3 regions of the Pseudomonas sp. Stari2 genome follow, and region 2 is predicted to be linked to each of the others. Evidence: predicted binding sites of a transcription regulator. Region 2 holds the regulator's gene; each other region holds the start of a gene.

Region 1 (10,266 bases), 2.0 Mb from region 2:
GCCGACCCGCCCGGACATCCGCGCATCGTTCAATTGCCCGGCGCCGTAATGCTGGCCGACGCGCATGGTGATCGCATACGACATTCCCGCCGGCACCATGAATGCCACCGAGACGATTTGCAGGGCAATCTGGTGCGCCGCCAATTGGGTGCTGCCCATGGTGCCCATGCACAGCGCCGCGAAGGCGAACAGCCCGACCTCTACCGCGTAGGTGCCACCAATCGGCAGACCCAGGCGCCAGAGTTCTTTGAGGTACTGCCGGTTAGGCCGCGACAGGCCTTCACGCAGCGGGTAGGCGTTATAGGCCGGATGCCGGCGGATGTGCCAGGCCAGCGCCAGTGCCATGCAGTTGGCAACAATCGCCGTGACCAGGCCGATACCGGTCAGGCCCAGTTTCGGCAGGCCGAACATGCCGGTGATCAGCGCGTAATTGAGCAGGAAGTTGGCCACCGTGCCGGCGAGACTGATGACCATCACCGGTGTTGCCCGGCCGATGGCGCTGGTGAAGCCGCGCAGGGCCATGAAGCTCAGGTAGCCGGGCAGGGCAAACGGCAGGGCGATCAGAAATTGTCCGGCAGCGTTGACGTTGGTCTCGGTCTGGCCGAACAGCAACAGCACCGGTTTCAGATTCCACAACAGCAACCCGGCACCGAGTGCCATCAGCCACGCCAGCCATAGCCCGGCCTGAGTCAGGCGGGCGGCGCCGATGATGTCGCCGGCACCCTGACGGATCGCCACCAGAGTGCCAACCGCCGCGATCACGCCGATGCAGAAAATCGACACGAACGAATAACTGGCCGCGCCCAGACCGCCGCCGGCCAGTGCTTCGGGGCTGAGGCGGGCCATCATCAGGGTGTCGGTCAGCACCATCAGCATGTGTGCCAACTGCGAGGCGATCAACGGCCCCGCCAGCCGCAGGATGGCCCAGAGTTCGGTACGCACAGGACGCTGCATGGCGTTCACATCCTTATAAAAGAGGGAGCAAGAGACCGTCGATTCTCAGGGTTTGGCGCAGGTTGCACAAAGGGATAAAAAGGATGGGTGGCATGATTAAAACTCATCCTGCGATGATTCTGTTAAGTTGGCGCAATCCCGCCATTGGAGCGTTGTGCATGTCCCGTCGTCTTCCACCCTTGTATGCCCTGCGCGCATTCGAAGCGGCGGCGCGGCACAGTTCGTTCACTCGGGCCGCAGAAGAGTTGTCGATCACGCAAAGTGCGGTGAGCCGGCACATCCGTACGCTCGAAGAGCATTTCGCCTGCCGCTTGTTCCATCGCAGCGGTCGCAATCTGCAACTGACCGAGTCGGCGCGCCTGCTGCTGCCGGGCATCCGCGAGGGATTCGCCGCCCTGGAGCGAGCCTGCAATACCTTGCGCGCCGAGGATGACATCCTGCGCATGAAAGCTCCGTCGACCCTGACCATGCGCTGGTTGCTGGCGCGGCTCAGTCGCTTCCGCCATCTGCAGCCGGGCAACGAGGTACAACTGACCAGCGCCTGGATGGACGTGGATTCGGTGGACTTCAACAACGAGCCCTTCGATTGCGCGGTGTTGCTCAGTGACGGGCATTTTCCGCCGGACTGGGAAGCCAGCCTGCTGTTTCCAGAGGAACTGATTCCGGTCGGCGCGCCGAATCTGCTCAACGACCAGTCCTGGGACGTTGCACGGCTGGCCAGCGCCGAATTGCTGCACCCGACGCCGGATCGCCGGGACTGGCGCAGTTGGCTGGAACACATGGGGTTGTCGGATCAGGTGTCACTCAAGGGCGGGCAGGTGTTCGATACCCTGGAACTCGGGATGATTGCGGCGGCCCGGGGCTACGGTGTGTCCATGGGGGATTTGCTGATGGTGGCCGAGGATGTCGCGCAAGGACGCCTGAGTCTGCCGTGGCCGACGGCGGTCGCCAGCGGACTGAATTATTACCTGGTGTGGCCAAAAACCCGTCCGGGAGGTGAACGTTTGCGCCGCCTGAGCGACTTCCTGCAAGGGGAAGTCCGCGCCATGACGCTGCCGGCGGTCACACGCTTGAGCTGAAACGTTCGAGCCTGCACAATGCCGGCCTTTCGCCATAACCCTGCTATTCGCTCAAGTATTCGGTTTTACCGCCGAATACGTGCATGTGGAACCGTCGTGCCGGTATCCACGATTCACCCCCACTATTAGAAAAATTTCCGAGTCAGGATCAAGGAGGATCCCGTGGCTCGGCCAGGAGCTGTCCATGTCTCAACCTCGCGCCCGGATCGCCTCGCAGCTGGGCCTCGCGCTCGCCGTGATACTGGCGATTGTCATCAGCGGCAGTACGGTGTTCGCCCTGCGTTCGCTTGACACCGCCAACCTCGCCACTCGTGAAGAACACCTGGCTAGCGAGGCACGCCTGCTCGCCGACCAGTTGAGCACTTTCCACGGCACGCTGCGTGAAAGCACCCAGCGCCTGAGCGGATTGTTCGAGAAGCGCTTCAGCGCCGGCCTGAGCATTCATCCGGGCGAGCCGGTCAACGTCGCTGGCACCCAGACCCCGGGCCTGCATCTGGGCAGCGAAGTGCTGAACAACAACTTCAAGGAAGTCGACGAGTTCAAGCAGATGACGGCGGGTGTCGCCACGCTGTTCGTGCGCAGCGGCGAAGACTTCGTGCGGGTCAGCACCTCGCTGACCAAGCAGGATGGCAGTCGCGCCATCGGCACCTTGCTCGATCACGCTCACCCGGCCTACGCGAAGTTGATGGCGGGGCAGGGTTATGTTGGCCGCGCCTTGCTGTTCGATCGCTCCTACATGACTCAATACACCCCGGTGCGTGACAGCAGCGGCAAGGTGATTGCTGTGTTGTTCGTCGGCTTCGATTACACCGACGCGCAGAACGCCCAGTTCGACAACCTCAAGCGCTTCCGCATCGGCCAGACCGGCTCGCTGGCGCTGCTGGACGAAAAGAACCAATGGCTGGTGGCGCCGGCTGGCGTGCAGGCGCTGGATCAAGCGGTTCCTGTGATCAATGATCTGGCGAAAGCGCCGGGTAAAGGCCGGTTCTGGAGCGATAAGTCCGAAGACTTCTACAGCATTGCCGTGCCGTTCGAAGGCGGTCCGTGGTCGGTGGTGGCGAGCATGCCGAAGGCCGAGATTCGCGCGGTGACCTGGAGCGTGGGTACCCAACTGGCCATCGGCAGTCTGCTGGCAATGTTGCTGGCGGTCGGCTCCGTGGTCTGGTTGCTGCGCAGCAAACTGGCGCCTTTGGGTGATCTGGTTCGTCAGGCCGAAGCCTTGGGTGCCGGTGATCTGAGCGTGCGTCTGAGCGTGTCGAGCAATGACGAAATCGGCCAGTTGGCCCGCGCCTTCAACCAGATGAGCCAAGCGCTGTCGACCATGGTCGAGCACATCCGCCGCGCCTCGGAAGAGGTCAACCGTCGGGCTCAAGCGCTGTCCGGCCTGTCTGGCGGCGCCTATGAAGGCATGGAGCAGCAGTCTGGCGAAATCACCAGCATGGCGGGTGCGGTTGAAGAATTCTCCGCCACGTCGCTGAACATTGCCGACAACATGGGCAACACCCAGCGTCTGGCCCAGGAAAACGCTCAGCAGACCCAGATCGGTCGCACGTCGATGGAAGAAGCGTCGTCCTCGCTGGAGCAGATTGCCGGCGCACTGAACACCACGGCGACCGTGATCAACACGCTGGGTCAGCGCTCCCAGGAAATCGGCGGCATCGTCAGCGTGATCACCTCGATTGCCGAACAAACCAACCTGCTGGCACTCAACGCCGCCATCGAAGCGGCCCGTGCCGGTGAACAGGGTCGCGGTTTTGCCGTGGTGGCTGACGAAGTGCGCAATCTGGCGTCGCGCACTCGTCAGGCGACCGATGAAATCTCCGGCATGATCCATAGCATCCAGCAGGAAACCGGCAACGCCATCAGCACCATGGAACAAGGCAACGTGCTGATGCAGGAAGGCCTGTCGCGTAACGCCAACGTCGCATCGGCGCTGGCGCGGATCGATGAGCAGAGCCGTTCGGCGGGTCAGCAGTTTGCCGCGATCACTACCGCGACTCAGGAGCAGAGCAGTACCGCGACGTTGTTGAGCAGCAACCTGCAGAGCATCGCGATGGCCAACAGCGAGCAGCGCGAGGTGGTGTCGAACCTGGCGATTACCGCGAAGGAACTGGAAAGCCTGGCGGCCGACCTGCGCCAAGAGGTCGACCGCTTCCGTTGAGGTGGAGTACCTGTTTACTGGTACGCGGAGAGGTCTTCGCTGGAGTCGACCTCTCCCCACTCTCCCGTGTAGGCAACAGCCTCGATGGGAACCCGGCCTGCATCGATGACGCGCTGCAGAGTGTTGGTCATGTGCATCTTGTCGCGTTGTTCCGCGGTCAGTTCGGCTCTTAGCCGAACGGCCTCTGCCCAGCCCTCGGGGGTGAAGCGCAGCAGCCCCATGTATTGGCCCTGAACTTCGTCCACCGATTGCGGCTTGTTGCCGATTTCCGCCAGCGTACCGGCGTCGGTCAGGCGGAAGGTTTCGGCATCCAGCAGCGGATCGCCGAAACGTTGCGTCCACAGTTCCAGCCAGTTGGGGTCATAGGTCACCGCCAGTGACGCCGTGTTGGTCATCAACGACTGAACCGCAGCCGGGCTGTAGAAAATATCGGAATAACTCACGATGCACGGCTGCCCCAGCAGCCACGATTCGGCGCAGGCCAGTGACGAGACCATGTTGGTGTCCGCCCAGCGCTGGTTGTGAAACTCGATCAGGCCACGTTCGGCCAGCAACTCACGTTTATAGCCGGTGACCACGGCGATTTCACTGATACCGGCCGCGCGCAGGGACTCCAGCTGCCATTCGAGCAGCGGTTTGCCCCGCAATTCGACCAGGCACTTGGGGCGCTCATCCGTGAGGCTTTTCATGCGGCTGCCACGTCCGGCAGCCAGAATAATGGCTTTCACAACACGTCTATCCCGTGGGTTATTGAGAGGAGTGGGGTTCGCCGAACAACTGCTGGATTCGCGTCAGGTCGTGGGAGGCAAAATCCGCTTCACGTTCCGGGTGCCACATCCAGCCTTCCCACGGCAGTTGAAGGTGGCGGATGGCTTCGATTTCCCCGTCTTCGCTGCGGGCCATGACTTCAAACCCCTGCGGGCAGCCAGCAAGGGCGAGGCCGTGATAGCTGTTCACTTCGGCAACGATCCGGCCGGACAACCGATGCCGGGTTCGCACATGACCGGTGACCGGTTTCAGCTCGCCACCGGACCAGTGCGCCAGCATCTGCATGCCGCGACAAATGCCCAGCACTGGCAACTGACGCGCGTTTGCGTGATCCAGTAACTCGCTTTCGGTGCGGTCGCGGGCCGGGCACTGACCGATGTCATTGCCCCCCGACAGCACGATGGCGTGGGGCGCGACGGCCGCCAGCCAGTGATCGAGCGGCAAGCCGTTGGGCACTGGCACCGGGACGAAACCGGCTGCCAGAAGGAAACCGATCAGTCGCTGATCCAGCGCATCACGGGCTTCTCCGCGTTCCGGGTGACTGTCCACTCGCTGACTGACGGCGACAACCTTCATGCCATCATCTCCACCCGGCGGCCCGGGCAATCCAGGTGCAGGAAATCCGCCGTCGACCAGCGCCGGTAAAGCACTTCACCCGCACCAATGACGGCCGGTAAGCCCAGTTCGCCGGCACGGATCGCCATGTGCGAATTGGCGCCGCCCCACGCTGTGATCAATCCGGCAATCGGGTAGGCGAACAACCAGTCGAACCCCGGATCCGCGTTGGGAATACAGACGATCGCCCCGGCGAGTTTGTCCCGGTCGTCGCACAGCACAACCGGCGCGGTCACGCGCTTCTGGGTGATGAAATTGGGCGCCGTTTCCGGCCACTCGAAACACCAGACATCTTCCGGTCGGGTGATTACCGGTGGCAGGGAGACCTTGAGCGTCTCGGCATAGCGCGCCTTGCCCTGTTCGATGCTGCGCAGCAGTACCTCTTTCGGATCCGCTGCCGCCACGTGCAGTTCGGTGAAGGCGCGGATATCGCAATAGGCCAGGTCTTCGCGACCGATGCCGTGCTCGGCACCGACTTGCGCAATCAATGCCAGCGCGTCGGAGAGATTACGGGTGAAGTGGAACTTGGCCAGTTCCCGCAGTTCGATACCGTTCTGCAGAAAGTCCAGCAAACCGACCGGATCGGGCTGCAAGCCATGGGCCTCGAGCAGTTTCACGATCTCGCGCATCTGCGGCAGCGTCAGCGAAAACGGTTGAAGGGGTTCCGGGGCGGTCGGGCGTTGAGTCCAGTCGAAATAGAGCTCCGGCGCTTCATCGTAGCGCGGTGAAAGGATGTCGTAGGTGCCCGGTCTCAGATGCCCGTAACGCGCCAGGAAAGTCGTCTTGTCGAGCGTCGCCCGATCGCGTGCCAATTGCCCGCTGACGGTGGAAACACCGGCCATGAACGCATCGTAGTCTGCCTGCGAAAACACACCTACGGCCACCAGCGACCTGAGCATCTGCACGGCGACGAAGCCGGCGCGGGCCAGACCGGCGAAGGGCAGGGTGCCGTAGCGTTTCGCATCTTCCAGCAACCAGTAAATGCGCTCCAGCGGATCGGCATCGGAAGCCAGCAATTCATCGCGGCGGGCATTGAGCACATCGAGTTTGTTGGCATCGCTGCGCCACAGACCGTCCTTGGGGTGGACGATACGGTTGGTCAGCTTGCGCAGGCTGGTGCTGATCGCGTCCAGCTCGTGGGGCTGAAAGCCTGCATCGGCGAGGCGTTCCAGTTGTTGCGACAGATCCAGGGTGTAGCAGGAGAACACGATTTCGAACTCCACCTTGTCGTGGAGTGTCGGCTCGGCCAGCAACCGATCGATGTAGTAGTCGACCAGCCGCCCGGCCAGATCTTCATCAAGATCTGCCGGAATGAAGGAGTTGAACGACAAACGCACATCGATATAAGGCAGGCCGAAAAAGTGCGGCATCAGCGGAAAGCTGCGCAAGTTGCGGTAGCCGTAGTTGTGACGTTGGTACGCCCAGATGGAGTCGGTCACCAGGTCCCGGTACAGCGAGAGTGCCAACGGCTTGGGCCGGATACCGATGATCTCGGCCGGGTTCCAGTCAGGCATCACGCCATAGACCGTGCGCTGGCCGATCAGGAAAGGATGCGGTCGCATGCCGCGCGCCACTTTGCGCTGAATGCTTTCCAGGCGGGCGGCCTGCTCCGCCTCGGATTCCGGACGGGAAGGCAGAATCAGCGGCCGGGCCTGTAACAGCCAGAGCGCTTCGCCGTCGTTTTCACCAGTGATTGCAAACTCGCAGTCGAGCGGCACGCCGCCGAATAGCGGCAGCAGCTCTTCGAGCAAGCCAATCACGGGCGCGAGGGACGCAGGTGCTGCAAGTTTGCTGTGGGCGGCCTGCTGCCAGAGCCGACCGCCCATGCCACCGGTCACCGAGGCGGTGTCGCTGCCTTCCGACCAGTTCACCACGCGATAGGGGGTGCAGGTGTTGGGGTCGTGGGAAAACGCGACGCCGGAGCGCAGCACATTCCGCAGCATGGGCTGGATCAGGATCTCGTCCGACGGATACACCTCGCCGTAACTGGCGATCACCTGTTCAACCGCCGAGGCCAGCCCTGCGTCATCGACATCCGGGATCGACAGGAAGGCGCCCGCGAAGGACGCCTGGGCGCTGTCTTCGCGTCCGCAGCTTGAACGCACGATCCAGGGAGCGGCAGGCAGCCGTCCCTGGACAGCCAGGACACAGGCTTGCCGATCCCGTTGCCAGTCCGCCACGGTGAATGCCAGCAGCGGCGCAATGCGGGCCGACGCGAGTCGTCCTTGCAGGCTGGACAGCGTGCCGGCCTTGGTAGAGAAATGCAGGGCCATCAGGCGTTATCTCAGCTGGGCGACCCAAATGTTCGTCGAGTACGGAATCTGGATCGAAGGCGTCTTCAGGCCTTTCAGGTAGTCGTCGATGGCGCTGATCACTTCGTGGAAGTTCGCACCGGCCTGACGCTCCAGCGTGGCGTGGGAGCGCCAGGCTTCCAGGCATTCTTCGATGCTCTGCTCGTGAATGACTCGGGCGTCCAGGTGTACGACCGGGCCGAACAGTTCACTGGCGTCGATCACGGCCGTCTGGTCTTCGCGACGGGTGCCGTAGCCATAACCCGGTACGCGCTCCTTGATGATGGCTTCGATCCGGGCCTGGATCGGGTCTTCAAGATTGCGGTGGTTCCACATGCAGGCGAACCAGCCACGAGGCTTGAGAATGCGCGCGGTTTCTTTCAGGGCCTGTTGGCGGTCGCAGACGTTGAATGAGCTGCCGAAGGTGACCATGTCGAACGCCTGGGTCGCCTGGCCGGTCACTTCGCCTGTGCCTTCGTGCCATTTGACATTGGCCAGCTCGGCGGTGCGCTTGATGCCGTTGGCGCGCATCGCATCGTTGGGTTCCACGGCGGTAACGTGCAGGCCACGAGCGGCCAGCATCAGCGTCAGGTGAGCAACACCGGCGCCGACGTCGCAGAACTTGTCGCCCTGTTCGGCACCTGCGATCGAGAGCATCGCGTCGATGGCGGCATCGGCGTAGTCAGGACGCTTCAGATAGGCGTCGGCCAGGGTGGTGTAATCCCATTCGGTTTTCATACCAGATTCCTTGTATAAATTTTATTGAGTAAATCGTCTGCCAGGCTTTGCCCGGAGCGCAGGGGGTCGAATTCAACCAGCCAGTCCGCCGCTTGCGGTTCATCAACGGGCAGGTCAAGTCCGGCAACGTTGTTCAGTTCACCGGCATGAAACCGACGGTAGATGCCCTTGGGATCCCGGCGGCTGAGCTCCTCTACCGGCACTTTCAGGTAAACCTCGAAATAACCGGGCAGATGGGCGCGGTTCCACGCATGAACTTCACGAAACAGCGAGATCGTTGCGATCACCACGGTGTGGCCTTGCGCCGCGATCATTCTGCAGAGATGGGCGTATTGCATGGCCAGCGCGAGTCGACCTTCACGGCCATGGTTCTGCGAGTTGGCAGCAGTGGCGCCGAATACCTCGCGCAACTCATCGCCATCGAGCATCACAACCGATTGGCCATTGCTGCGCAGACGGGCAACGAGCTCACCGGCCAGCGTTGATTTGCCGGCGCCCGAAAGGCCCGTAATCCATATCACCTGCGCGCGAGGGTCACATTTCATAGCGTTCTGACCAGTGTTCCGTGTGGGTATCTGGCGTTAAACCTTGCAGCAGGTTCAACGCGGTTTATCTGTGTTCAGTCACGCTCTTTGATATTGCCAAAGGAGTCGATAGTTGACTGGCAGAACATCGAGTCATGCTTGTTCTCGATCAAGTCATGAAACACATCCCGCGGTAACGGCAAGTTGTGGTACTGCGTTTCGTAGAACTTCTTGTATATAAAATAATTGTCGTCGGGGGACATCAGACTGAAACCCAGTGCCAGCTCTTTTAGTTCGTCAGCGTTTTTTGCGATGGGCAGCAGGTTATTCATCTGTTGCAGCCAGGCGTCGACAATCGGATTGCATTCATCGGAGGTCGGAACGTAATAGATTGGCAGCTTGCATGAGTTGAGCATGAACGACACACCACCGGTCGAGGCGTCGGTAATGATGGTGTCGCACTGCTGGTAGAAAACCGTGCTGCTGGTGCCTGGCTTATCTATGGTGATCCAGTCATACACAGAGAGCTGTTTGCACAGGTCCTTCAGGGTTGGATGCTCGAGGTCAGCCATGTACGGACGCAGGATGAACCGGGCATGTGCAATCTGTGACCTGACGGCATTGATCACGGTTTGCAGGTTTTCGTACAGCGACGCGCCACTTGGGCAAATACCCAATTGTGTCGGCAGCAGCCCGACAACGTAGTCCCCCGATGTCCTGTTCGACACGGGAGCGGACTCGAAGAACCGGGGAACCTTGATTGGCAATGTCGCGACCGGACTTGTCTTGCGCATGTCGGTGCGCAATGCAATGCCATCGACGATCAGGGATTTCAGGGCTTTTCTGTCGGGTCTGTAGCGTTGCAGGCCGGTTTTGATCAGGTCAAATCCTGATCGGGACGAAGCAATGACCACGTCCCAATAGGACGTCAGTTCGGCGTAGTAATACTTGTCCCTGGTCGGCATTCCGATATTGCCGTGGGTCAGGAAGATGCCAAAGTTCGAATCGTCGAGCACGCGGCCAACCCAGGCATCGTTTGAAATGACGATTTGTGATTCCAGGTTCGAGATCACCTCTACGCCTACCTGCTGAACCGGGTAGTCGAGGATCTCTTCTGCCTCTTGTCTGCTCAGCCC
Region 2 (10,266 bases):
CGGCGATTGCAGCAAGGCGGCACCGATGGTCCCGCCGAGCACGATCAGCGCCGCCGGGCCGTTGGCCAGTGCGCCGAGGTGACCGCCTTCAAGGAAATTGCCGCCGATGATGGCGACAAACGCCATGATGATCCCGATAAGGCTTAGAACATCCATCAGATACACGCCTCGACGATGTGCTTGCCGATATCGTCCAGACCGTACACCGCATCCGCGAGGTCAGCCTTGACGATCGCCATCGGCATGCCGTAGATCACGCAACTGGCTTCATCCTGGGCCCAGACGGTGCTGCCGCCCTGTTTGAGCAGACGCGCGCCTTCGCGACCGTCGGCGCCCATGCCGGTCAGTACGACCGCCAGAACTTTGTCGCTGTAGGATTTCGCCGCAGAACCGAAGGTGATGTCCACGCAAGGCTTGTAGTTCAGACGCTCATCGCCCGGCAGGATTTTCACTGCGCCACGGCCGTCGATCATCATCTGCTTGCCACCCGGTGCCAGCAGCGCCAGACCCGGACGCAGGATGTCGCCATCCTCGGCCTCCTTGACACTGATGCGGCACAGCTTGTCCAGACGCTCGGCGAAGGCCTTGGTGAAGGCTGCCGGCATGTGCTGGATCAGCACGATCGGCGCCGGGAAGTTGGCCGGCAACTGGGTCAGAACCCGCTGCAGCGCAACCGGGCCACCGGTCGAGGTGCCGATCGCCACCAGCTTGTAGGCCTTGCGTTTCGGAGCAGGCGACGAAGCACTGGCAGCCGGAACGCGAGCCGGTGCAGGCGCAGGTGCCGGACGAGCCGGAGCACCGTGGCTGCCAAAACTCGACGGCGCTGCTGCCGGAGTCGGCGCAGGTGCAGGTGCAGGTGCAGCGGCAGGCGCCGGGGCACTGTAGGCACTGAAACGACGGTTACTGCGCGAGATGCTGTGAACCTTCTCGCACAGCAGTTGCTTGACCTTCTCCGGATTACGGGAGATGTCTTCGAAATTCTTCGGCAGGAAATCCACCGCGCCAGCATCCAGCGCATCCAGAGTTACCCGGGCACCTTCATGAGTCAGCGAGGAGAACATCAACACAGGGGTCGGGCAGCGCTGCATGATGTGCCGCACGGCCGTGATGCCGTCCATCATCGGCATCTCGTAGTCCATGGTGATCACGTCCGGCTTGAGGGCCAGGGCCTGATCGATCGCCTCTTTACCGTTGGTTGCCGTACCGACAACCTGGATGCTCGGATCCGCTGAAAGAATTTCCGAGACGCGGCGGCGGAAAAAACCCGAATCGTCCACCACCAGGACTTTGACTGCCATAAACACTCCATTAGGTGCAGCGGGACGTTGTCGCTCCGCTGCCCCGGATTCAAATACGCCGCGCGGCGTAACGCTTGAGCATGCTTGGAACATCGAGAATCAGTGCAATGCGGCCGTCACCGGTAATGGTGGCGCCGGACATGCCCGGGGTTCCCTGCAGCATTTTGCCCAATGGCTTGATGACCACTTCTTCCTGGCCGACCAGTTGATCGACGACGAAGCCGATCCGCTGGGTGCCCACCGAAAGGATCACCACATGGCCTTCGCGCTGCTCTTCGTGAGCGGCGGAGCTGACCAGCCAGCGCTTGAGGTAGAACAATGGCAGCGCCTTGTCCCGCACGATCACCACTTCCTGGCCATCCACCACGTTGGTGGTCGACAGGTCGAGGTGGAAGATTTCGTTGACGTTCACCAGCGGGAACGCGAACGCCTGGTTGCCGAGCATCACCATCAGGGTCGGCATGATCGCCAGCGTCAGCGGCACCTTGATGACGATTTTCGAGCCGGCGCCCTTGGTCGAATAGATGTTGATCGAACCGTTGAGCTGGGAAATCTTGGTCTTCACCACGTCCATGCCGACACCGCGGCCGGACACGTCGGAGATCTCGGTCTTGGTCGAGAAGCCCGGGGCGAAGATCAGGTTGTAGCATTCGGTGTCGCTCAGGCGGTCGGCGGCATCCTTGTCCATCACACCGCGTTTCACGGCGATGGCGCGCAGGACGTTCGGGTCCATGCCTTTGCCGTCGTCGGAGATCGACAGCAGGATGTGGTCGCCTTCCTGTTCAGCAGCCAGGATCACCTTGCCGCCACGGGCCTTGCCCGAGGCTTCGCGTTCTTCCGGCGACTCGATGCCGTGGTCGACCGCGTTGCGCACCAAGTGGACCAGCGGGTCGGCCAGTGCCTCGACGAGGTTCTTGTCGAGGTCGGTCTCTTCACCCACCAGTTCCAGGTTGATTTCTTTCTTGAGCTGACGCGCGAGGTCGCGAACCAGTCGCGGGAAGCGGCCGAAGACTTTCTTGATCGGCTGCATCCGGGTCTTCATGACAGCGGTCTGCAAGTCGGCGGTGACCACATCGAGGTTCGACACGGCCTTCTGCATCGACTCGTCGCCGCTGTTCAGGCCCAGACGCACCAGACGGTTACGCACCAGTACCAGCTCGCCGACCATGTTCATGATTTCGTCGAGACGCGCGGTGTCCACACGCACGGTGGTCTCGGCTTCACTCGCCGGTTTTTCCGGTGGTGGCGTCGCCGGTGCACGGGCCGGAGCCGGTGCAGCAGCGGCAGCCGGTTTGGCCGGTTCGGTTTTAGGCTCAGGCGCTTTTGCAACAGGTTTTGCCGCAGTGGCTGGCGTCTTCGCAGCCGGCGTCGCAACAGCCGAGGCATTGCCGGCAGTCACGACGGCTCCGGTGTTGACGTCAGTGAACTTGCCTTTGCCATGCAGATCGTCGAGCAGCGATTCAAACTCGTGGTCGGTGATCAGATCACTACCGGCCGCCGCCGCTGCCGGGGCAGCACTTGCATTCGCAGGGACGGAAGCAATGGCCGACTCCAGCGCATCGACGGCAAAGTTGCCCTTGCCGTGCAACTGATCGAGCAAGGCTTCGAATTCGTCGTCGGTAATGTCCGAGCTGTCGCCCGCCGCCGGAGTCGCAGGCGCAGCGGCCGCCGGTGCCACGGCGTCGGCCGCGAACTGGCCCTTGCCGTGCAACTGGTCGAGCAGCGACTCGAATTCGGCATCGGTGATTTCATCGCTGGCCGCTTCGCTGGAGGCAGGCGCGGGGGCTTCGGCTTCGGCCTTGACGGCGTTCAGCGAGTCCAGCAACTGTTCAAATTCGTTATCGGTGATGTCGCCGGAGTCGCCGGTTTCGTTTTCAACGACCAGCTCTTCGATCATCTCGGCCACGGGCGAAGCCGGGGCTTCATCCGCCGATTGCGGTTCGGCCAGACGCGCCAGGGCGGCCAGCAGTTCCGGGGTTGCAGCGGTGATCGGGCTGCGATCGCGGACTTCGCTGAACATGCTGTTCACCGCGTCCAGCGCTTCGAGCACCACGTCCATCAGTTCTGCATCTACACGACGCTCACCCTTGCGCAGGATGTCGAACACGTTTTCGGCGATGTGACAGCACTCCACCAGCTCATTGAGCTGAAGGAAGCCGGCGCCCCCTTTTACAGTGTGGAAACCGCGAAAAATTGCGTTGAGCAGATCTGCGTCATCCGGGCGGCTTTCCAGCTCGACCAGTTGTTCGGACAGTTGCTCAAGAATCTCGCCGGCCTCAACCAGGAAATCCTGAAGGATCTCTTCATCGGCGCCGAAGCTCATTAATGGGGTGCTCCTACAGGTCTAAAAACCCAGAAAACTAAAATCCAAGGCTGGATAACAAATCGTCCACATCGTCCTGACCGGACACAACGTCTTCTCGTTTATCGGCATGAATCTGCGGACCTTCACCCTGCGAGAGATGTTTTTGTGGATCTTTTTCAGCGAGCATTGCAGCACGGTCATGTTCGATGCCCGCAAAGCGGTCCACCTGGCTGGCCATGAGCACGAGTTTGAGCAGATTGCTTTCGACTTCGGTGACCAACTGGGTCACGCGCTTGATCACTTGACCTGTGAGGTCCTGGTAATCCTGGGCCAGCAGAATGTCGTTGAGGTTGCTCGACACTGCGCGGTTGTCGGTGCTGCTGCGTGTCAGAAAACCGTCGACCCGACGCGCCAGCTCGCGGAACTCCTCAGCCCCGACTTCACGACGCATGAAGCGTCCCCAGTCGGCACTCAATGCCTGGGCTTCGTCAGCCAGACCATTGACCACCGGCGTGGCGCTTTCCACCAGGTCCATGGTGCGGTTGGCCGCCGCTTCGGTCAGCTTGACCACATAGCTCAGGCGCTCGGTCGCATCAGTGATCTGCGACACTTCCTCGGCCTGCGGCATGTGCGGGTCGATCTGGAAGTTGACGATTGCACTGTGCAGTTCGCGCGTGAGCTTGCCGACTTCCTGGTACAGGCCACGGTCACGGGTCTGATTGAGCTCATGGATCAGTTGCACAGCGTCGCCGAACCTGCCTTTTTCAAGGCTTTCGACCAGTTCGACCGCGTGTTTTTTCAGCGTCGACTCGAAGTCGCCCTGTGAAGATTCTTTATGCTCCATAGCTCCCCCGCGCGTCATCAGCCGATGCGTTCGAAAATCTTCTCGATTTTTTCTTTCAGCGCCTGAGCCGTGAAAGGTTTGACCACGTAGCCGTTAACACCGGCCTGGGCCGCTTCGATGATCTGCTCGCGCTTGGCTTCAGCAGTCACCATCAGCACTGGCAGGTGCTTGAGTTTTTCATCGGCGCGCACGTGACGCAGCAAGTCGATACCGGTCATGCCAGGCATGTTCCAGTCGGTCACCAGAAAGTCGATGCTGCCGCTGTTGAGTACCGGAATGGCAGTGGTGCCATCGTCGGCTTCAACGGTGTTGGTGAACCCGAGGTCACGCAACAGGTTCTTGATGATCCGCCGCATCGTTGAGAAGTCATCAACGATGAGGATTTTCATGTCTTTGTTCAATTCGACCTCCAAGCAGTCTTAAACGCGCCCAGCACCTGGACGCGCCATTTCAATCAATCCGGCAAAACACTCGATGACTGTCTGGAGCACAACAGAGCAAGACCGGTGCCGTTCACCACCGCACCAGCCTCGTTCGCAGCGTCCCCACACTGCCTTCAGCGCGCTCGCCACTCCCCCAAACGCCCCCGCAAGCGGGCCGCGCACTGGCTATGTAACTGGCTGACCCGCGATTCACTGACGCCAAGGACTTCACCGATTTCCTTGAGGTTCAGCTCTTCGTCGTAGTACAGCGCCAACACCAGTCGCTCACGCTCCGGCAAATTGGCAATCGCGTCCGCCAACGCAGCCTGGAAGCGCTCATCTTCCAGATCGCGCGACGGCTCAAGATGAGCACTGGCGCCATCCTCGTGCAGCCCTTCGTGTTCGCCGTCCTGCAACAGGTCGTCGAAACTGAACAGTCGGCTGCCCAGGGTGTCATTCAAAATCCCGTAGTAATCGTCGAGACTCAATTGGAGTTCGGCCGCAACCTCGTGATCTTTAGCGTCACGGCCGGTTTTAGCTTCAATCGAGCGAATCGCGTCGCTGACCATACGGGTGTTACGGTGAACCGAGCGTGGTGCCCAGTCCCCCTTGCGTACTTCATCGAGCATGGCGCCGCGGATCCGGATGCCCGCGTACGTTTCGAAACTGGCGCCTTTGCTGGCGTCGTATTTGGTCGAGACTTCGAGCAGGCCGATCATCCCGGCCTGGATCAGGTCTTCGACCTGCACACTGGCAGGCAATCGCGCCAGCAAGTGGTAAGCAATGCGTTTGACCAGTGGCGCGTAACGCTCGATCAGTTCGTACTGCGCGTCACGTGCCGACTTCTTGTAGAAATTCATACCGCTGGCGGTCATAGCACAGGTCCTGCCGTTTGCTGCACGAGGCGCTCGACGAAAAATTCGAGGTGGCCGCGCGGGTTGGCGGGCAGCGGCCAGGTGTCGACCTTCTGTGCGATCGCCTTGAACGCCAGTGCGCACTTGGAACGCGGGAAAGCTTCATAGACCGCACGCTGCTTCTGCACCGCCTTGCGCACGCTTTCGTCGTAAGGCACCGCGCCGACGTATTGTAGGGCGACGTCAAGGAAGCGATCCGTGACCTTGGTCAACTTGGCGAACAGATTGCGACCTTCCTGCGGGCTCTGGGCCATGTTGGCCAGGACGCGGAAGCGGTTCATGCCGTAATCGCGGTTCAGCAGTTTGATCAGCGCGTAGGCGTCGGTAATCGAGGTCGGCTCGTCGCAGACCACCAGCAACACTTCTTGCGCAGCGCGAACAAAACTGACTACCGAGTCACCGATACCCGCAGCGGTGTCGATCACCAACACATCGAGATTGTCGCCGATATCGCTGAACGCCTGGATCAGGCCGGCATGCTGGGCCGGACTCAGATGAACCATGCTCTGGGTGCCAGAAGCGGCCGGCACGATGCGGATCCCGCCGGGACCTTGCAACAGCACGTCGCGCAGCTCGCAGCGGCCCTCGATCACATCGGCCAGGGTACGTTTGGGCGTGAGGCCCAGCAGAACGTCGACGTTCGCCAGACCCAGGTCGGCGTCCAGCAGCATGACCCGACGGCCAAGCTCTGCCAGCGCCAGGGACAAGTTCACTGACACGTTAGTCTTGCCGACGCCACCTTTGCCGCCGGTCACCGCGATCACCTGTACGGGATGCATGCTGCCCATGTTATTTCTTTACCTTGTCTTGCATAGACGGAGGCCACATTACTGGCTGCGCGTTCACAACCGGAACAATGCGTGGCAGACCATCGATGTAGGTACAAAAACTGTTCATTACCTCAGCCAACCTGCTTGGTCGGGCTGTGGTAGATATCAGCGAACATGTCAGCCATGGCTTCTTCGCTGGGTTCTTCCTGCATTTGCACGCTGACGGCGCGGCTGACCAATTGATGACGGCGCGGCAGATGCAGATCATCCGGAATCCGGGGGCCATCGGTCAGGTAGGCGACCGGCAGTTCATGACTGATCGCCAGACTCAGCACTTCGCCAAGGCTGGCCGTCTCATCCAGTTTAGTCAGGATGCACCCGGCGAGCCCGCAACGCTTGTAACTGTGATAAGCGGCGGTTAGAACCTGTTTCTGGCTGGTGGTTGCCAGCACCAGATAATTTTTCGACCGAATGCCACGACCGGCCAGACTTTCCAGCTGCATGCGCAGTGCCGGATCGCTGGCCTGCAGGCCGGCGGTATCGATCAGCACCACGCGTTTGCGCAGCAGTGGATCCAGCGCCTGCACCAGGGACTGGCCCGGGTCGACGTGGGTCACCGACACATTGAGGATCCGGCCCAGGGTTTTCAGCTGTTCCTGAGCGCCGATGCGGAAACTGTCCATGCTCACCAGCGCAATGTTCTGCGCGCCGTACTTGAGCACATAACGGGCAGCCAGCTTGGCCAGGGTGGTGGTCTTGCCCATGCCGGCCGGGCCGACCATGGCAATCACTCCGCCCTCTTCCAGCGGCTCGACTTCCGGCGTGGCAATCATCCGCGCCAGGTGCGCGAGCAACATGCGCCAGGCCTGACGAGGCTCTTCGATATCGCTGGTCAGCGCCAGCAGGTCGCGGGACAACGGACCGGACAGACCGATGCGCTGCAGACGACGATACAGATTGGCCTGGGCCGGACGGCTGCCTTGCAGCTGATTCCAGGCCAGGGTGCCGAGCTGCACTTCCATCAGTTCGCGCAGGCTGTTGAGTTCGAAACGCATCGAATCCAGCGCACGCGGATCGACGCCAGCGGCAGCCGGCGCAGGTGCCGGGGCTGGACGGGCCGGTGCGGCGTACGTCGGTTCTGTCAGAGGCTCGGCCGCCGTCAGCGGCAGGCCGGCGGTCAATGGCAGACCGGAGAACAACTGGCGATTGGTGTTGCCGTCGGCCTCACCACGCATGCTCAGCTCGGCCTGGGCGGTAACGATGCGCGACTGGGTCTTGCGCAGCTCGTCTTCGAGTTCCATGTTCGGAACCCGTGGCGCCAGAGCCGACAGTTTGTAATCCAGCGCCGCCGTCAGCTCGACGCCGCCGGCAATGCGGCGGTTGCCAATGATGGCGGCATCAGCGCCCAGCTCATCACGAACCAGCTTCATGGCCTGACGCATATCGGCGGCGAAAAAACGCTTAACTTGCATAAACCACTACCTCAGCCGTTGGGCCCTACTGTCGCAACGATGGTCACTTGCTTGTTGTCCGGAATTTCCTGGTAGGCCAGCACGTGCAGTCCTGGGACTGCCAGGCGGCCAAAGCGCGAGAGCATCGCGCGAACCGGGCCTGCTACCAACAGGATCACCGGCTGACCTTGCATTTCCTGACGCTGCGCCGCTTCGATGAGCGAACGCTGCAGCTTCTCGGCCATGCTTGGCTCCAGCAGAACGCCCTCTTCCGAGCCTTGTCCTGCCTTCTGCAGACTATTGAGCAATATTTGTTCCAACCTTGGCTCCAGCGTGATAACTGGCAGCTCGGACTCAGTCCCTACAATGCTTTGGACGATGGCGCGCGAAACGCCGACGCGCACGGCAGCCACCAGCGCGGCGGTATCTTGACTCTTCGCGGCGTTGTTGGCGATGGCTTCGGCAATGCTGCGGATGTCGCGCACCGGCACGTGTTCGGCCAGCAGCGCCTGCAACACTTTCAGCAGCTGCGACAACGTGACCACACCCGGCACCAGCTCTTCAGCCAGTTTCGGCGAGCTCTTGGCCAGCAATTGCATGAGTTGCTGCACTTCCTCGTGACCGATCAACTCACTGGAGTGCTTGTACAGAATCTGGTTCAAGTGCGTGGCGACCACGGTACTGGCGTCCACCACGGTGTACCCGAGCGATTGCGCCTGGGAGCGCTGGCTGACTTCGATCCACACCGCCTCCAGGCCGAAAGCCGGATCTTTGGCGGTAATGCCGTTGAGCGTGCCGTAGACCTGCCCCGGGTTGATCGCCAGTTCGCGATCCGGGTAGATCTCGGCCTCGGCCAGGATCACGCCCATCAGGGTCAGGCGATAGGCGCTCGGCGCCAGGTCGAGGTTGTCGCGGATGTGCACGGTCGGCATCAGGAAGCCCAGATCCTGCGAGAGCTTCTTGCGCACGCCCTTGATCCGCGCCAGCAATTGCCCGCCCTGGTTGCGGTCCACCAGCGGAATCAGGCGGTAGCCGACTTCCAGGCCGATCATGTCGATCGGGGTCACGTCGTCCCAGCCCAGCTCCTTGGTTTCCATGGCGCGGGCCGGCGACGGCAGCAGTTCCTGCTGCCGCTTGACCTCTTCCAGCGCCTGCACCTTGGCCACGCTCTGCTTCTTCCAGAACAGGTAAGCGCCACCGGCAGCCAGGGCGGCCATGCTCAGGAACGAGAAGTGCGGCATGCCCGGCACCAGCCCCATGACCGCCATCAGACCGGCCGCCACCGCCAGCGCTTTTGGCGAGGCGAACATCTGGCGATTGATCTGTTTGCCCATGTCTTCCGAACCGGAAGCACGGGTCACCATGATTGCTGCAGCTGTAGATAACAACAGTGATGGCAATTGCGCCACTAAACCGTCACCGATGGTCAGCAAGGCGTAAACCTTGCCCGCGTCAGCGAAGGACATGTTGTGCTGGAAGATACCGACCGCCATACCGCCGATCAGGTTGATGAACAGAATCAGCAGGCCGGCGATGGCGTCACCGCGGACGAACTTGCTGGCACCGTCCATCGAACCGTAGAACTCTGCCTCCTGGGCCACTTCCTGACGACGGGCCTTGGCCTGCGCCTGGTCGATCAGACCGGCGTTGAGGTCGGCGTCGATGGCCATTTGTTTGCCGGGCATCGCGTCGAGGGTGAAGCGCGCGCTCACCTCGGAAATCCGCCCCGCACCTTTGGTCACCACGACGAAGTTGATGATCATCAAGATCGCGAAGACCACGATACCGACCACGTAGTTACCACCGATCACCACCTCACCGAAGGCCTGGATCACCTTACCGGCGGCGGCGTGGCCGTCCTGACCGTGGAGCATTACCACCCGCGTCGACGCCACGTTCAGCGCCAGTCGCAACAGCGTCGCCACCAGCAGGATCGTCGGGAACACCGCAAAATCCAGCGGCCGCAAGGCGTACACGCAGACCAGCAGCACGACGATGGACAGGGCAATGTTGAAGGTGAAGAACACGTCGAGCAGGAACGGCGGCACCGGCAACATCATCATCGCCAGCATGACCAGCAGCAACAGCGGCACACCCAGATTGCCCCGACTGAGGTCGGCAATGTTCGAGCGAGCACTGTTGATTAACTGAGAGCGATCCACCGGTTTTCCCCGTTCCTTTAAAGCAAACTTTTGACGCCCAGAGCGGGCGCACGGCGGCTACTGCAAGAAGCCTTCCAACTTTTGCCAAGGCGTGAAACAG
Region 3 (10,266 bases), 2.4 Mb from region 2:
GCGGGATATCGTCGAGACGTGGGGTGGGTTGCTGGTGTTGGGCGAGAGTGAGTGGGGCGGTTTGAAGGTGGTGATCGAATTGCCTAAACGCTGACTCCTGTCACTCCAAAGTCCCTGAGGGAGCTAGCAAGCCAGCTCTCTCAGGGACTTTGCGTGGACCTTAGACCCGGAACTGATCCATCAGACTCTGCTGCTGATTCGCCAGACTATTGAGCGACTGACTCACCCGCGCCGACTCATTCGCCTGCCCCGACAGCGATTCCGTCACATCACGGATCGTCGCCACGTTGTTGTTGATCTCTTCAGCCACCGCGCTCTGTTCTTCAGCGGCGCTGGCGATCTGCAGGTTCATGTCGCTGATCACCGTGACCGCATCGCCGATCTGGCGCAGCGCGGTAACCGCTTGACCAACCTGTTCAACGCTGCCCTGAGCCTGGCGATGGCTGTTGCCCATCGAGCCGACCACGTCCTGAGTGCCGTTTTGCAGTTGCTCGATGACTTGGCGGGTTTCTTCCACCGATTCTTGAGTGCGGCGGGCGAGGTTGCGCACTTCGTCAGCGACCACGGCAAAACCGCGTCCGGCTTCACCGGCACGGGCAGCTTCGATGGCGGCGTTCAGGGCCAGCAGGTTGGTCTGCTCGGCGATGGCACGGATGGTCTCCAGAACGGTGCCGATCTTCTCGCTGTTGGCAGCCAGGCCTTCGACTTGCACCATCGCCGCGCTCATGTCGGCGGCGAGGGTGTCGATGCTGGCGGTGGTGCGGTCGATCACGGTCAGGCCCTGACGGGTAGCACGGTCGGCATCTTTCGCTGCTTCGGCCGCTTGTGCGGCGCTGCGAGCCACGTCCTGGGCGGTGGCGCTCATTTCGTGGGACGCGGTAGCGACCTGGTCGACCTGACGGTATTGCTGCTCCATGCCGGCGCTGGTCTGGGTGGCGATGGCCGAGGACTGGTCAGCAGTGTTGCGCGCGTCCTGCACCGAGCGTTTCACCTCGGCGATGATCGGTTGCAGCTTGTCGAGGAAGCGGTTGAACCAACCGGCCAGTTGACCGAGTTCGTCTTTCTTGTCGTAGGCCAGACGACGGGTCAAGTCGCCTTCGCCGCTGGCGATGTCTTCCAGCATGTGGGCCACGCCGAGGATCGGTTTGGTCACACTGCGTGCCATCAGCCACACCAGCAGCAGGCCGACCAGCGCGGCGAGCACGCCCAGGCTCAGTTCGATCAGGGTGCCCGAGGTGTTGCTGGCATCCAGTTGCTGCTTGAGCGCTTCGGCGCGGCTGACCAGGACTTTCTCCGGCACGTCGAGCAGTACGCCCCACGACGGACCACCGGGAATCGGCTGGAACGGCGACAGCACTTTCAGCTGTGCATTGCTGTGCAGGCTGCTGACGGTTTTGCTCGAAGCGAGCAGGCGCAGCAGTTCGGTGCCGCTGGTGGTGTCCACGGCATCCAGGCGCTGGCTGAGTTTGCTGGCGTCCGGGCTGTAGCCGGCGAGCAGTCCGGCGGGACTGATGATGCTCACGGCGGTCTGGCCGTCATAGAGCTTCTTGCTGGCGCCCTGGCTGATCGCCTGCAGGCTGTTGAGGTTGATGTCCACCGACAGCGAGGCGATCACTTTGCCGTTGACCATCAGCGGGAACACGATGCTGGTCATCAGCACCTTTTGCCCGTCGATCACATAGAAGTACGGTTCGATCACGCACGGCTTGAGCGTGGTGCGCGGGCAAGTGAACCAAGCGTTGGCGGCCTGGCCACTGGGGCCGGTGCTGGTGTCGGCCATGTCGCTTTCCGGTAGTGCCATCGAGGTCACTTTGCCTGGCGTCGGCTGCGACCAGTACAGGGCGAAACGGCCCTTGTCGTTGCTGCCCAGTTCGGCCTGGCCTGCAAACAGTTCATCCTTGCCGTCCAGCGCGTTGGCTTCGAACACCAGCGACAGGCCGAGCAATTCCGGGTTGGCCTGTAGCGCCGATTTCACCTGACGGGTCATGTCTTCGCGCAGGTCGAAGGCATCGAGAAAGCGCTTCTCGGCCTGTTCGCGCAGGAACAGCACCTGACGCGAAAAACCATGGCCATATTGATAGGCGTCCATGAACTGCTGGCGAATGCCCGCCGCCTGAACTTCGCCCTGGGATTCGATGCGCGCCTGAGCCGATTCGGTGAGCATCTCCATGCTGGAGGCTTTGACCAGTTCAGAACTGTGCTCCATGCGATACAGCGAAAGACCCACCAACAGGGTCACGATACCGGCCAGGCAGAGCCCGGCGAGCAGGGTGATTTTCCATTGGATGGAAAGTTGTCTGAGCGACATGCAGACGTCCTTATTCGATAAATATCTGAGACTTTGCACTGTAACGGCCGCGTTTCGACTTTCTTTATGGTGCAAATGCAATATGGCGAATTGACGCACGTTGTGGCGGATATGCCATCTTCAGCAGTTTGATCATGGAAAGTTACACAGTGGCACGCCCCGTCGCTTTGACACTGCGCCCGCTCTGCGGCACAGTGCGCGCCCTTCTAATAAGACCCTCTATGCAAATCCGCTGGCGACCCTCGTGGCTTGCCGGCCGGACTCATCCTGTCTGGCGGTGAATGGCTTTACCGTCGTGTTTTTGAGGTAGTGAAATGAATGCAGTGATTGCTGCGGTCGGCGTCATGCTGATCCTCAGCCTGTCCCGAGTGCATGTGGTAATCGCGTTGATCGTCGGTGCGCTGGTCGGTGGCCTGACCGGCGGCCTGGGCATCGACGCCACGCTCAAGGCGTTCAACAGTGGCCTGGGCGGGGGGGCGACAGTGGCGTTGTCCTACGCGTTACTCGGCGCTTTCGCCGTGGCGATTGCCAAGTCGGGCCTGGCCCATGCGCTGGCTGACAAGGCCCTGACGATGGTCGATCGTCAGCACGCATCCGGTGGCGGCAGCGTCAAATGGCTGCTGATCGGCTTGCTGTGGGTGGTGGCGATCGCTTCGCAGAACATCTTGCCGATCCACATTGCGTTCATTCCATTGCTGGTGCCGCCGCTTCTATATGTATTGACCAAGCTGCAACTGGATCGCCGGCTGATCGCCTGCGTCATGACCTTCGGCCTGATCACGCCGTACATGGTGTTTCCGGTCGGTTTCGGCAACATCTTCCTCAACCAGATCCTGCTGGCCAACGTCAGCAAGGCCGGCGTCGATATCAGCCAGGTCAACGTCATGCACGCGATGGCCATTCCGGCCGCAGGTATGGTGTTTGGGCTGTTGATGGCGGTGTTCTTCAGCTACCGCAAAAAGCGTGTCTATGATCTGGAGAAGATTGAGCAGGTTGAACAGGTCAGCGTCGCCTACAACCCGATGACCATTGGCATTGCCGGTCTGGCTATTGCTGCAGCCTTCATTATCCAGCTGCTGCTGGACTCGATGATTATCGGGGCGCTGGCCGGTTTCCTGATTTTCTCGGCGTCGGGCATCGTAAAGTGGCGCGAGACTGACGGCCTGTTCACCGAAGGCATGAAAATGATGGCGATGATCGGCTTCATCATGATCGCCGCCTCGGGTTTTGCCGAAGTATTGAAGGCCACCGGTGAGGTGCGCACGCTGGTCGAAAGCGCGGCGGCGCAGATCGATCACAGCAAGGCCATTGGCGCGTTGCTGATGCTGTTGGTGGGGCTGATGGTGACCATCGGTATCGGTTCGTCCTTCTCCACGGTGCCGATCCTCGCGGCGATTTTCGTCCCGCTGTGCGTACAGCTGGGTTTCAGCCCGATGGCGATCGTCTGCATCGTCGGCACTGCCGGGGCTTTGGGCGACACCGGTTCGCCGGCCTCGGACTCGACCCTCGGCCCGACCTCCGGCTTGAACATCGACGGTCAGCACCACCACATCTGGGACACCGTGGTGCCAACCTTCCTGCATTACAACCTGCCGTTGCTGGCGGCGGGCTGGATGGCCGCGATGGTCTTGTAACACCCCAAACCGGATCGTTACTGCTCAGAACGTGGTAACGATCTGGTTAGACCTCAGCTCAACTTTTGCTTTCGCGTGCCGTTAACGCCTTTAACCACGCCAATAAAACCAAAAGAGTGAGCCCCCAATGCGCCTGAGTCTCAAGGCTAAAGTCCTGTCCCTTGCCGTCCTTCCGGTCTTGCTCTTTGCGCTGGTGATCAGCCTGACCACGCTGTTCATTCTCCAGGAGCAGGCGCACAAGGAAGTCGAACAGACCCGCGAGCGCCTGCTCGGCGACGCCAAGGCTACCCTGGCCAGCTACGTCGCCGTGGCCATGACCACCATCAAACCTTTGTACGACGCCGCCACCCCCGGTGACGCCGAGGCGCGGGCGCAGGTGATCAAGCTGCTGTCAGGCATCAAGTACGGCAAGGATGGCTATTTCTTCGGCTACGACTCCGAGACCGTGCGCCTGTTCAAGTCCACCGATCCTGAAGGCGTGGGCAAGAGTTTCAAGGACAACCGCGACCCGAACGGCGTCTACGTCAACCGCGACCTGGTGAAAGTGGCGAAGGACGGTACTCACTACCTGCAATACAGCTCGCCGCTGCCGGGCAATGCGCAGGTGCTGGTGCCGAAACTCGGCTACACCGAATACCTGGCGAAGTGGGACATGGCGGTCGGTACGTCGGTCAACCTCGATGGCATCGAGGCGCAAGTGGCGCTGGTTCAGGCCCAGGTTCAGGAGCGTATGGAAGGCGTGGTGTTGAGCATCGTCGGCGTGGCGGTGATCGTGTTGCTGGTGATCGCGGTGGCGGGGCTGGTGCTGGCAAATACCATTCTGCGGCCGCTGACTCTGATGAAAGCCAACCTTGACGACATCGCGGCGGGTGAGGGCGACCTGACCCGTCGCCTGACCATCACCAGTCAGGATGAACTCGGCGAACTGGCCGGCTCGTTCAACCGTTTCGTCGACAAGATCCACGGTCTGGTGCGGCAGATCACTGAAATGACTTCGCAACTGACTGGGCTAGTGACGCAAGTGTCGGATCAGGCCCAGCGCTCCGATCAGGCCATGGAACGTCAGCGTCACGAGACCGATCAGGTGGCGACGGCGATCAACGAAATGTCCGCCGCCGCGCAAGAAGTCGCCAAGAGTGCACAGAACGCCGCCGTCGCCGCGCAGCAGACCGACGAAGAAGGCCAGACCGCCAAACGCGTGGTGGCCGGCAGCATCAAGCAGATTCATGCGCTGGTGGACGATATCCGTAGCAGCGGTTTGTCCCTCGACAGCTTGCAACAGGACGTGTCGTCGATCGTTGGCGTGCTCGGGGTGATCCGCTCGATTGCCGAACAGACCAACCTGCTGGCACTCAACGCAGCGATTGAAGCGGCCCGGGCCGGCGAGGCGGGGCGCGGGTTTGCGGTGGTGGCGGATGAGGTGCGGGCGCTGGCGTCGCGCACGCAGATCAGCACTCAGGAAATTCAGGGGATGATCGACCGTTTGCAGGCAGGTACGCAGTCGGCGGTCGAGGCGATGCGCCGGTCCAGCGAGGCGGGTGACGGTACGTCGGCTCAGGCCAATCAGGCCGGAGCATCGCTGGATGCCATGGCGGATCTGATCGCCACCATCAACTCGATGAACGCACAGATTGCCAGTGCTGCCGAAGAGCAGACGGCCGTGGCTGAGGAGATCAACCGAAGCGTGCATCAGATCGCGGTGGCGGTGGATAACGTGGCGGATGAAACCCAGTTGGGGGCGCAGACGTCGCGCAGTCTCGCGGATTTGGGGCAGCGGTTGGGCAAGCTGGTCGGTCAGTTCCGGATCTGATGGCGCTGTCGGGGCAGACCGTCAGGGTCTGTCCCAATACGGCACCTCCCCAAAACACTCAACAAAGAAATCAATCACTGTCCGCACCTTCACCGACAACCGCCGACTCCCCGGCCACAGCACCGCAATCTGCTGCGGCTCAACGCTGTTCGACACCTGATACTCCCCCAACACCGGCACCAGCGTACCCTCGCGCACCGCCTCGCCGATCAGCCATGACGGAAACATCACCAGCCCCAAACCCTGTTCGGCGGCCTGGGTCAGGGTGTCCGCATGATTGCCGGTAATCGGGCCTTTCACTGAATACGGCGTCCACTCGCCCTGATCCTGACGGAAGAACCAACGCTGCTGACCGGTCGCGCCCTTGTAGGCCAGACATTGATGGCGCGCGAGGTCTTCGGGATGCTGTGGCGTGCCGAAACGCTTGAGATACGCTGGGCTGGCCGCGACCTGAAAGCGGTGCGGCGCGAGGATTCGCGCCTGCATGCTCGAGTCGTGCAATGGGCCGATGCGGAACAGCAGGTCGGCGCCTTCCTGCAGCGGATCGATGTAGTGATCGGTCTGCTGGATGTCCAGTTGCAGCTTTGGGTAGCGCTCGCACAGACGGCCTAGCCATGGCGTCAGATGACGTTGGCCGAACACCACCGGGGCGTTGATTCGCACCAGGCCGGTGGGCTCGCTTTGCTGTTCCTGCAACGCCTGTTCGGCTTCCTCCAGTTGCACCAGCACCAGCCGCGCGTGGTGGCCGAGCATGCGTCCGGCTTCGGTGGGTGTTACCGCGCGGGTGTGGCGGTAAAGCAGTTGCTGGTTCAGCGCGTGTTCCATCAACTGGATCTGCCGGGAAATCGAGGAGGGCGCCACTCCCTCGCGGCGGGCTACTTCGGAAAAACTGCCGTGGTCGAGTACCGCCACAAACAGCCTTAGCGCCTTGAATCCCAGTTCGTTGAGCCCGTGCATGGATCATCCTGCTGTGCGAGTTGCGCAAAAGTGTTGTCCGGATGCTCCCATTTATCGCACAGCCGCGCCAGCCGATAATCCGCGCCATCGTTTCCTTCAGAGGTTTTTCAGATGCAGTCGTTTGATGAAGTGAGTACTGCGCCGACACCTGTCGCCCGGCCGGGTTTGCGATTGTTGCTGTTGCCGTTGGTGATTCTGGCCGGCATGGGGTTGTCGGTGGAGGCCGGGTTGCTGGGGCCGCTGGGTGAGCAGGTCGGGCACCTGTGGGCGACTTTGAGCATCTTCGGGGTTGGCTCGGCGATTCTGTTTTTGCTGTTGCTGTTTGCGGGGCCACAGAAGGGCCCGGCGCTGACCGATCTGCCGCGCTGGCAGTTGATCGGCGGGTTTCTGGGGCCGATGTATGTGGTGGTGTTGACGCTGGCGACGCCGCATATCGGGATTGCGATGACCATGATCGCGATTCTGTCGGGGCAGGTTGGCAAAAGTGTCCTGATCGACCATTTCGGCTGGTTTGGGGCTGCGCGCAAGAAGGTCAATGCCGAGCGTTGGCTGGCGTTGGGGTTGATTGTGGCGGCACTGGTTTTGATTGCGCGGGGGTGAGGTGATGAGTCTGGTGATTTTGTTGGCGGTGGTGGTGTTGGCCGGTGCGGTGTTGAGTGTGCAGGCGGCGATCAATGGGCGGTTGGGGGAGACTGTTGGGGTGTTGCGCAGCAGCCTTCTGACTTTCGTGGTCGGCGCGGTGAGTACGGCTCTCCTGATCCTGTTTTTCGAGCCTGCTCATGCCGTCAGCCTGCTGGACGTGCCGAAATGGCAGCTCAGCGGTGCTTTGTTCGGTGTGGTTTATATGATGGTCATGGTCGGTGCGGTGCCGCGCGTTGGTACGGCCGTGGCCACGGTGGCGGTGATTGTCGGGCAGCTTGGAATGGGGATGCTGATCGATAACTTTGGCTGGCTGGGTAACCCTGCCATCGAGCTGTCGGGGGCGCGGGTTTTGGCAATGGTCTGCCTGGGGCTGGCGCTGGTGTTCATGTATCGCAGTAGTGTGCGTCAGGCTGTTTGACCGTGGCGGCCTGTGGGCCGGCCAGGCTCTTGGGTTTTGGGTGTATATCCGTTTCTTCGGGTGCTGCCGCTGGCGGTTTCGCTCTTACAGCGAGTCACTTTTGGCAAACGCCCCAAAAGTAACCAAAAGGTCTGTGCCCTGACGTACGGCCCTCGCTGTGGCTCGGGTTCCTTCGCTCCGGGATTGATCCGGGGGCATCGCCTACGGTTTGCTTCGCTGCACCTCCTCTCGATGCATGCGGCTGCGCCGCACGGTCGCTGCGCTCCCACCCCCGGATCAATCCCTCCACTCAGCCTGCCGACGGGCCTTGAGATCAAAAGCTTTACTCGAGCTAACGCTCATCGTGGTGAATGTTGGGGGATGGGGAGTGAGTGGTTTGGTTGTTGGGTTGTTGAGTGCTTTTCAGCTTCTACACTGGTAGCACGGCTTGTTCCTTCAGCCTCAGACAACCACCACCAAAGGAGTCTGTTCCATGGCCGATAGAAAATGCGATTGCCCGGGATGTAGCTGCAAGATCAAGGAAGGCGAGCATTCCTACGTGGCGCACGGCAAGCACTATTGCTGTGAGGCCTGCGCTCATCACCACAAGGGCGGTGAGGAGTGCTCCGGCAAGGGTTGCCATTGCGCTCACCCGAAATAACGGTCTGCATGAAAAAGTGGAGCCTAGTCAGGCTCCACTTCCAGTTTCAGGCTGTCGTCGTCCAGGCGTTCGATATGGCGGACAGTACCTTGCAGCCGACGGCCTTCAACGTTGACGACGATGGTCTTGGCCTTTTCAAGGTCTTCCGGCAAGGGGGCCGGGACGCGCAGGGCGAAGCGGTAGGGATCGTTTTCGACAGGTTCCAGGCCAACCGGGCAATCGACGCTTTTGGTGAGGCGGCCGAAGAGGGTGTCCAGGCCATAGTCCAGGTGCGCCGGGCTGCTGATGGTTGTCATGTATGTTCCCCCGAAATAGTCCCCGTCTGCGCGCAAGCTTAGCTTGCCGGTCGCCACGTGACGTTTTCCACGCCGAATTTTTCTGCCATCGGCTTGCTGGTCTTTTGCACTTTTTCCCGGCCGAAGCGCGGGATGCGGCCCACCCCGGCGTCGCAGCTTGCCCAGTGCCACGCCTCGGTGTTGTCCATTTTGTCCGAGCGGATAATGAACGACTTTGGCGCGCCGTGAAGGGTGTAATCGATGACGTAAAGTTTTGCGTTGTTCATAAAGCCCATCTTCCTCCCTGTGGTAATAGAAGGATCGTGGCGCACCGGGAAAATTCACTCGGATTGTCCGACGGTATCTATCAATGGCGAGAGACCGGGTGCACTGGTTACCATGACGCCTTCGCCAACTCCGATGAACGTTCGCCATGGCCCTCGCTGCGCCCCCTGATCTGAGTGATACCGATGTGCCGGTGCAGCCGCTGGCGCGCACCTATCCGCGTGGTTTGTTCATCGAGCCGCACGAGCATGTCTGGGGGCAGTTGCTGTATGCGATGAGCGGTGTGATGTGGGTCGAGACCCCGCACGAGGCGCTGGTGGTGCCACCGCAACGGGCGGTGTGGTTACCGCCGGGCGTGCCCCACGGGATTCGGGTGGTGTCGGATTTGCAGATGCGCAATATCTACCTGCGTCCGGCACTGGCGGCGACGCTGGATCAGACGGTGCAGGTGATTGAGGTCGGTGGTCTGCTGCGTGAGTTGATCGTCGGGCTGGTGGCGCAGGGCGACAGCGGCGATGCCGAATATTACGAAGCGCTGGTCGGGCTGGCGTTGCTGGAGCTGAAACGCGCAAGGCGTTCACAGTTGAAGATCCCTCTGCCGGATGATGCTGACCGGCGGCTGATGAGTCTGTGTCAGGCGGTGATGGCCGCGCCGTCGCTGGATATTCCTTTTGAGCAGCACGCCGAAAACGCCGGGGCCAGCGTGCGTACGCTTGCACGGTTGTTCAAGGAAGGGCTGGGCATGGGCTTTGCCGAGTGGCGGCGTCAGGTGCAGTTGGCGACGGCAGTGGCCGAGTTGATTCAGGGCGTGCCGGTCAGTGTGATTGCCCGTGAGCTGGGTTATTCGCCGAGCAGTTTCAGCGACATGTTCCGCCGGGAGCTGGGTGTCGCGCCTTCGCAGTTCGGTGCCGGTCAGCTTTCAGGCTGATTTGGCCGAAATTCAGAAGTCCTTGGCCGGTGCTTTCGCACAGCCTTTCCTAGACTTTGCCCATTCCCTTTATGTGGTGGAGTGATCCCATGAACTACCTGATTTCCCTGGGCATCGGTCTGGGCGTCGGCCTGTTGTATGGCGCGCTGGATTTCCGTTCCCCGGCACCGCCGGCCATCGCGCTGGTCGGCCTGTTGGGCATGCTGGCGGGCGAGCAGTTGTGGCCGATGGGCCGGCAATTGGTCAGTGGCTGGCTGTCCTGAATTTCCTTTTTCATTCGGTGGATGAACTCATGAAAGCACTGCAATTCGATAAAACCGGCGAGCTGTCGTCCCTGCGCTTCGTCGAGGTGCCGACGCCGGTGCCGGG

Evidence for each region. Region 2 encodes FliA, which starts transcription of late flagellar genes. Its sites were predicted from a motif close to CTAAAGTTTNNNNNNNNNNNGCCGNTAA; they were not measured.
Region 1: a site for FliA is predicted at 2,084-2,111, ahead of NH234_RS29025 (methyl-accepting chemotaxis protein). Genes of this name have one in related genera too.
Region 3: a site for FliA is predicted at 4,000-4,027, ahead of NH234_RS20015 (methyl-accepting chemotaxis protein). Genes of this name have one in related genera too.

What each region holds. Positions count from the first base shown of each region.
Region 1 is NZ_CP099760.1:6,297,893-6,308,158, reverse strand. It holds gene NH234_RS29035 (NorM family multidrug efflux MATE transporter) at 1-954, opposite strand, end outside; gene NH234_RS29030 (LysR substrate-binding domain-containing protein) at 1,113-2,033, shown strand; gene NH234_RS29025 (methyl-accepting chemotaxis protein) at 2,218-4,194, shown strand; gene NH234_RS29020 (phosphocholine cytidylyltransferase family protein) at 4,209-4,922, opposite strand; gene NH234_RS29015 (gamma-glutamyl-gamma-aminobutyrate hydrolase family protein) at 4,942-5,538, opposite strand; gene NH234_RS29010 (PEP-utilizing enzyme) at 5,535-7,850, opposite strand; gene NH234_RS29005 (class I SAM-dependent methyltransferase) at 7,857-8,606, opposite strand; gene NH234_RS29000 (adenylyl-sulfate kinase) at 8,603-9,151, opposite strand; gene NH234_RS28995 (hypothetical protein) at 9,226-10,266, opposite strand, start outside.
Region 2 is NZ_CP099760.1:1,989,943-2,000,208, reverse strand. It holds gene NH234_RS09185 (flagellar motor protein) at 1-156, opposite strand, end outside; gene NH234_RS09180 (chemotaxis response regulator protein-glutamate methylesterase) at 156-1,298, opposite strand; gene NH234_RS09175 (chemotaxis protein CheA) at 1,348-3,621, opposite strand; gene NH234_RS09170 (protein phosphatase CheZ) at 3,659-4,447, opposite strand; gene NH234_RS09165 (chemotaxis response regulator CheY) at 4,465-4,836, opposite strand; gene fliA (RNA polymerase sigma factor FliA) at 5,004-5,744, opposite strand; gene fleN (flagellar synthesis regulator FleN) at 5,741-6,571, opposite strand; gene flhF (flagellar biosynthesis protein FlhF) at 6,685-8,025, opposite strand; gene flhA (flagellar biosynthesis protein FlhA) at 8,037-10,166, opposite strand.
Region 3 is NZ_CP099760.1:4,387,026-4,397,291, reverse strand. It holds gene NH234_RS20030 (sensor histidine kinase) at 1-94, shown strand, start outside; gene NH234_RS20025 (methyl-accepting chemotaxis protein) at 161-2,308, opposite strand; gene NH234_RS20020 (Na+/H+ antiporter NhaC family protein) at 2,623-3,942, shown strand; gene NH234_RS20015 (methyl-accepting chemotaxis protein) at 4,070-5,752, shown strand; gene NH234_RS20010 (LysR family transcriptional regulator) at 5,774-6,709, opposite strand; gene NH234_RS20005 (DMT family transporter) at 6,821-7,309, shown strand; gene NH234_RS20000 (DMT family transporter) at 7,314-7,769, shown strand; gene NH234_RS19995 (metallothionein) at 8,242-8,409, shown strand; gene NH234_RS19990 (hypothetical protein) at 8,433-8,705, opposite strand; gene NH234_RS19985 (DUF6555 family protein) at 8,744-8,971, opposite strand; gene NH234_RS19980 (helix-turn-helix transcriptional regulator) at 9,118-9,897, shown strand; gene NH234_RS19975 (DUF1427 family protein) at 9,987-10,160, shown strand; gene NH234_RS19970 (zinc-binding alcohol dehydrogenase family protein) at 10,190-10,266, shown strand, end outside.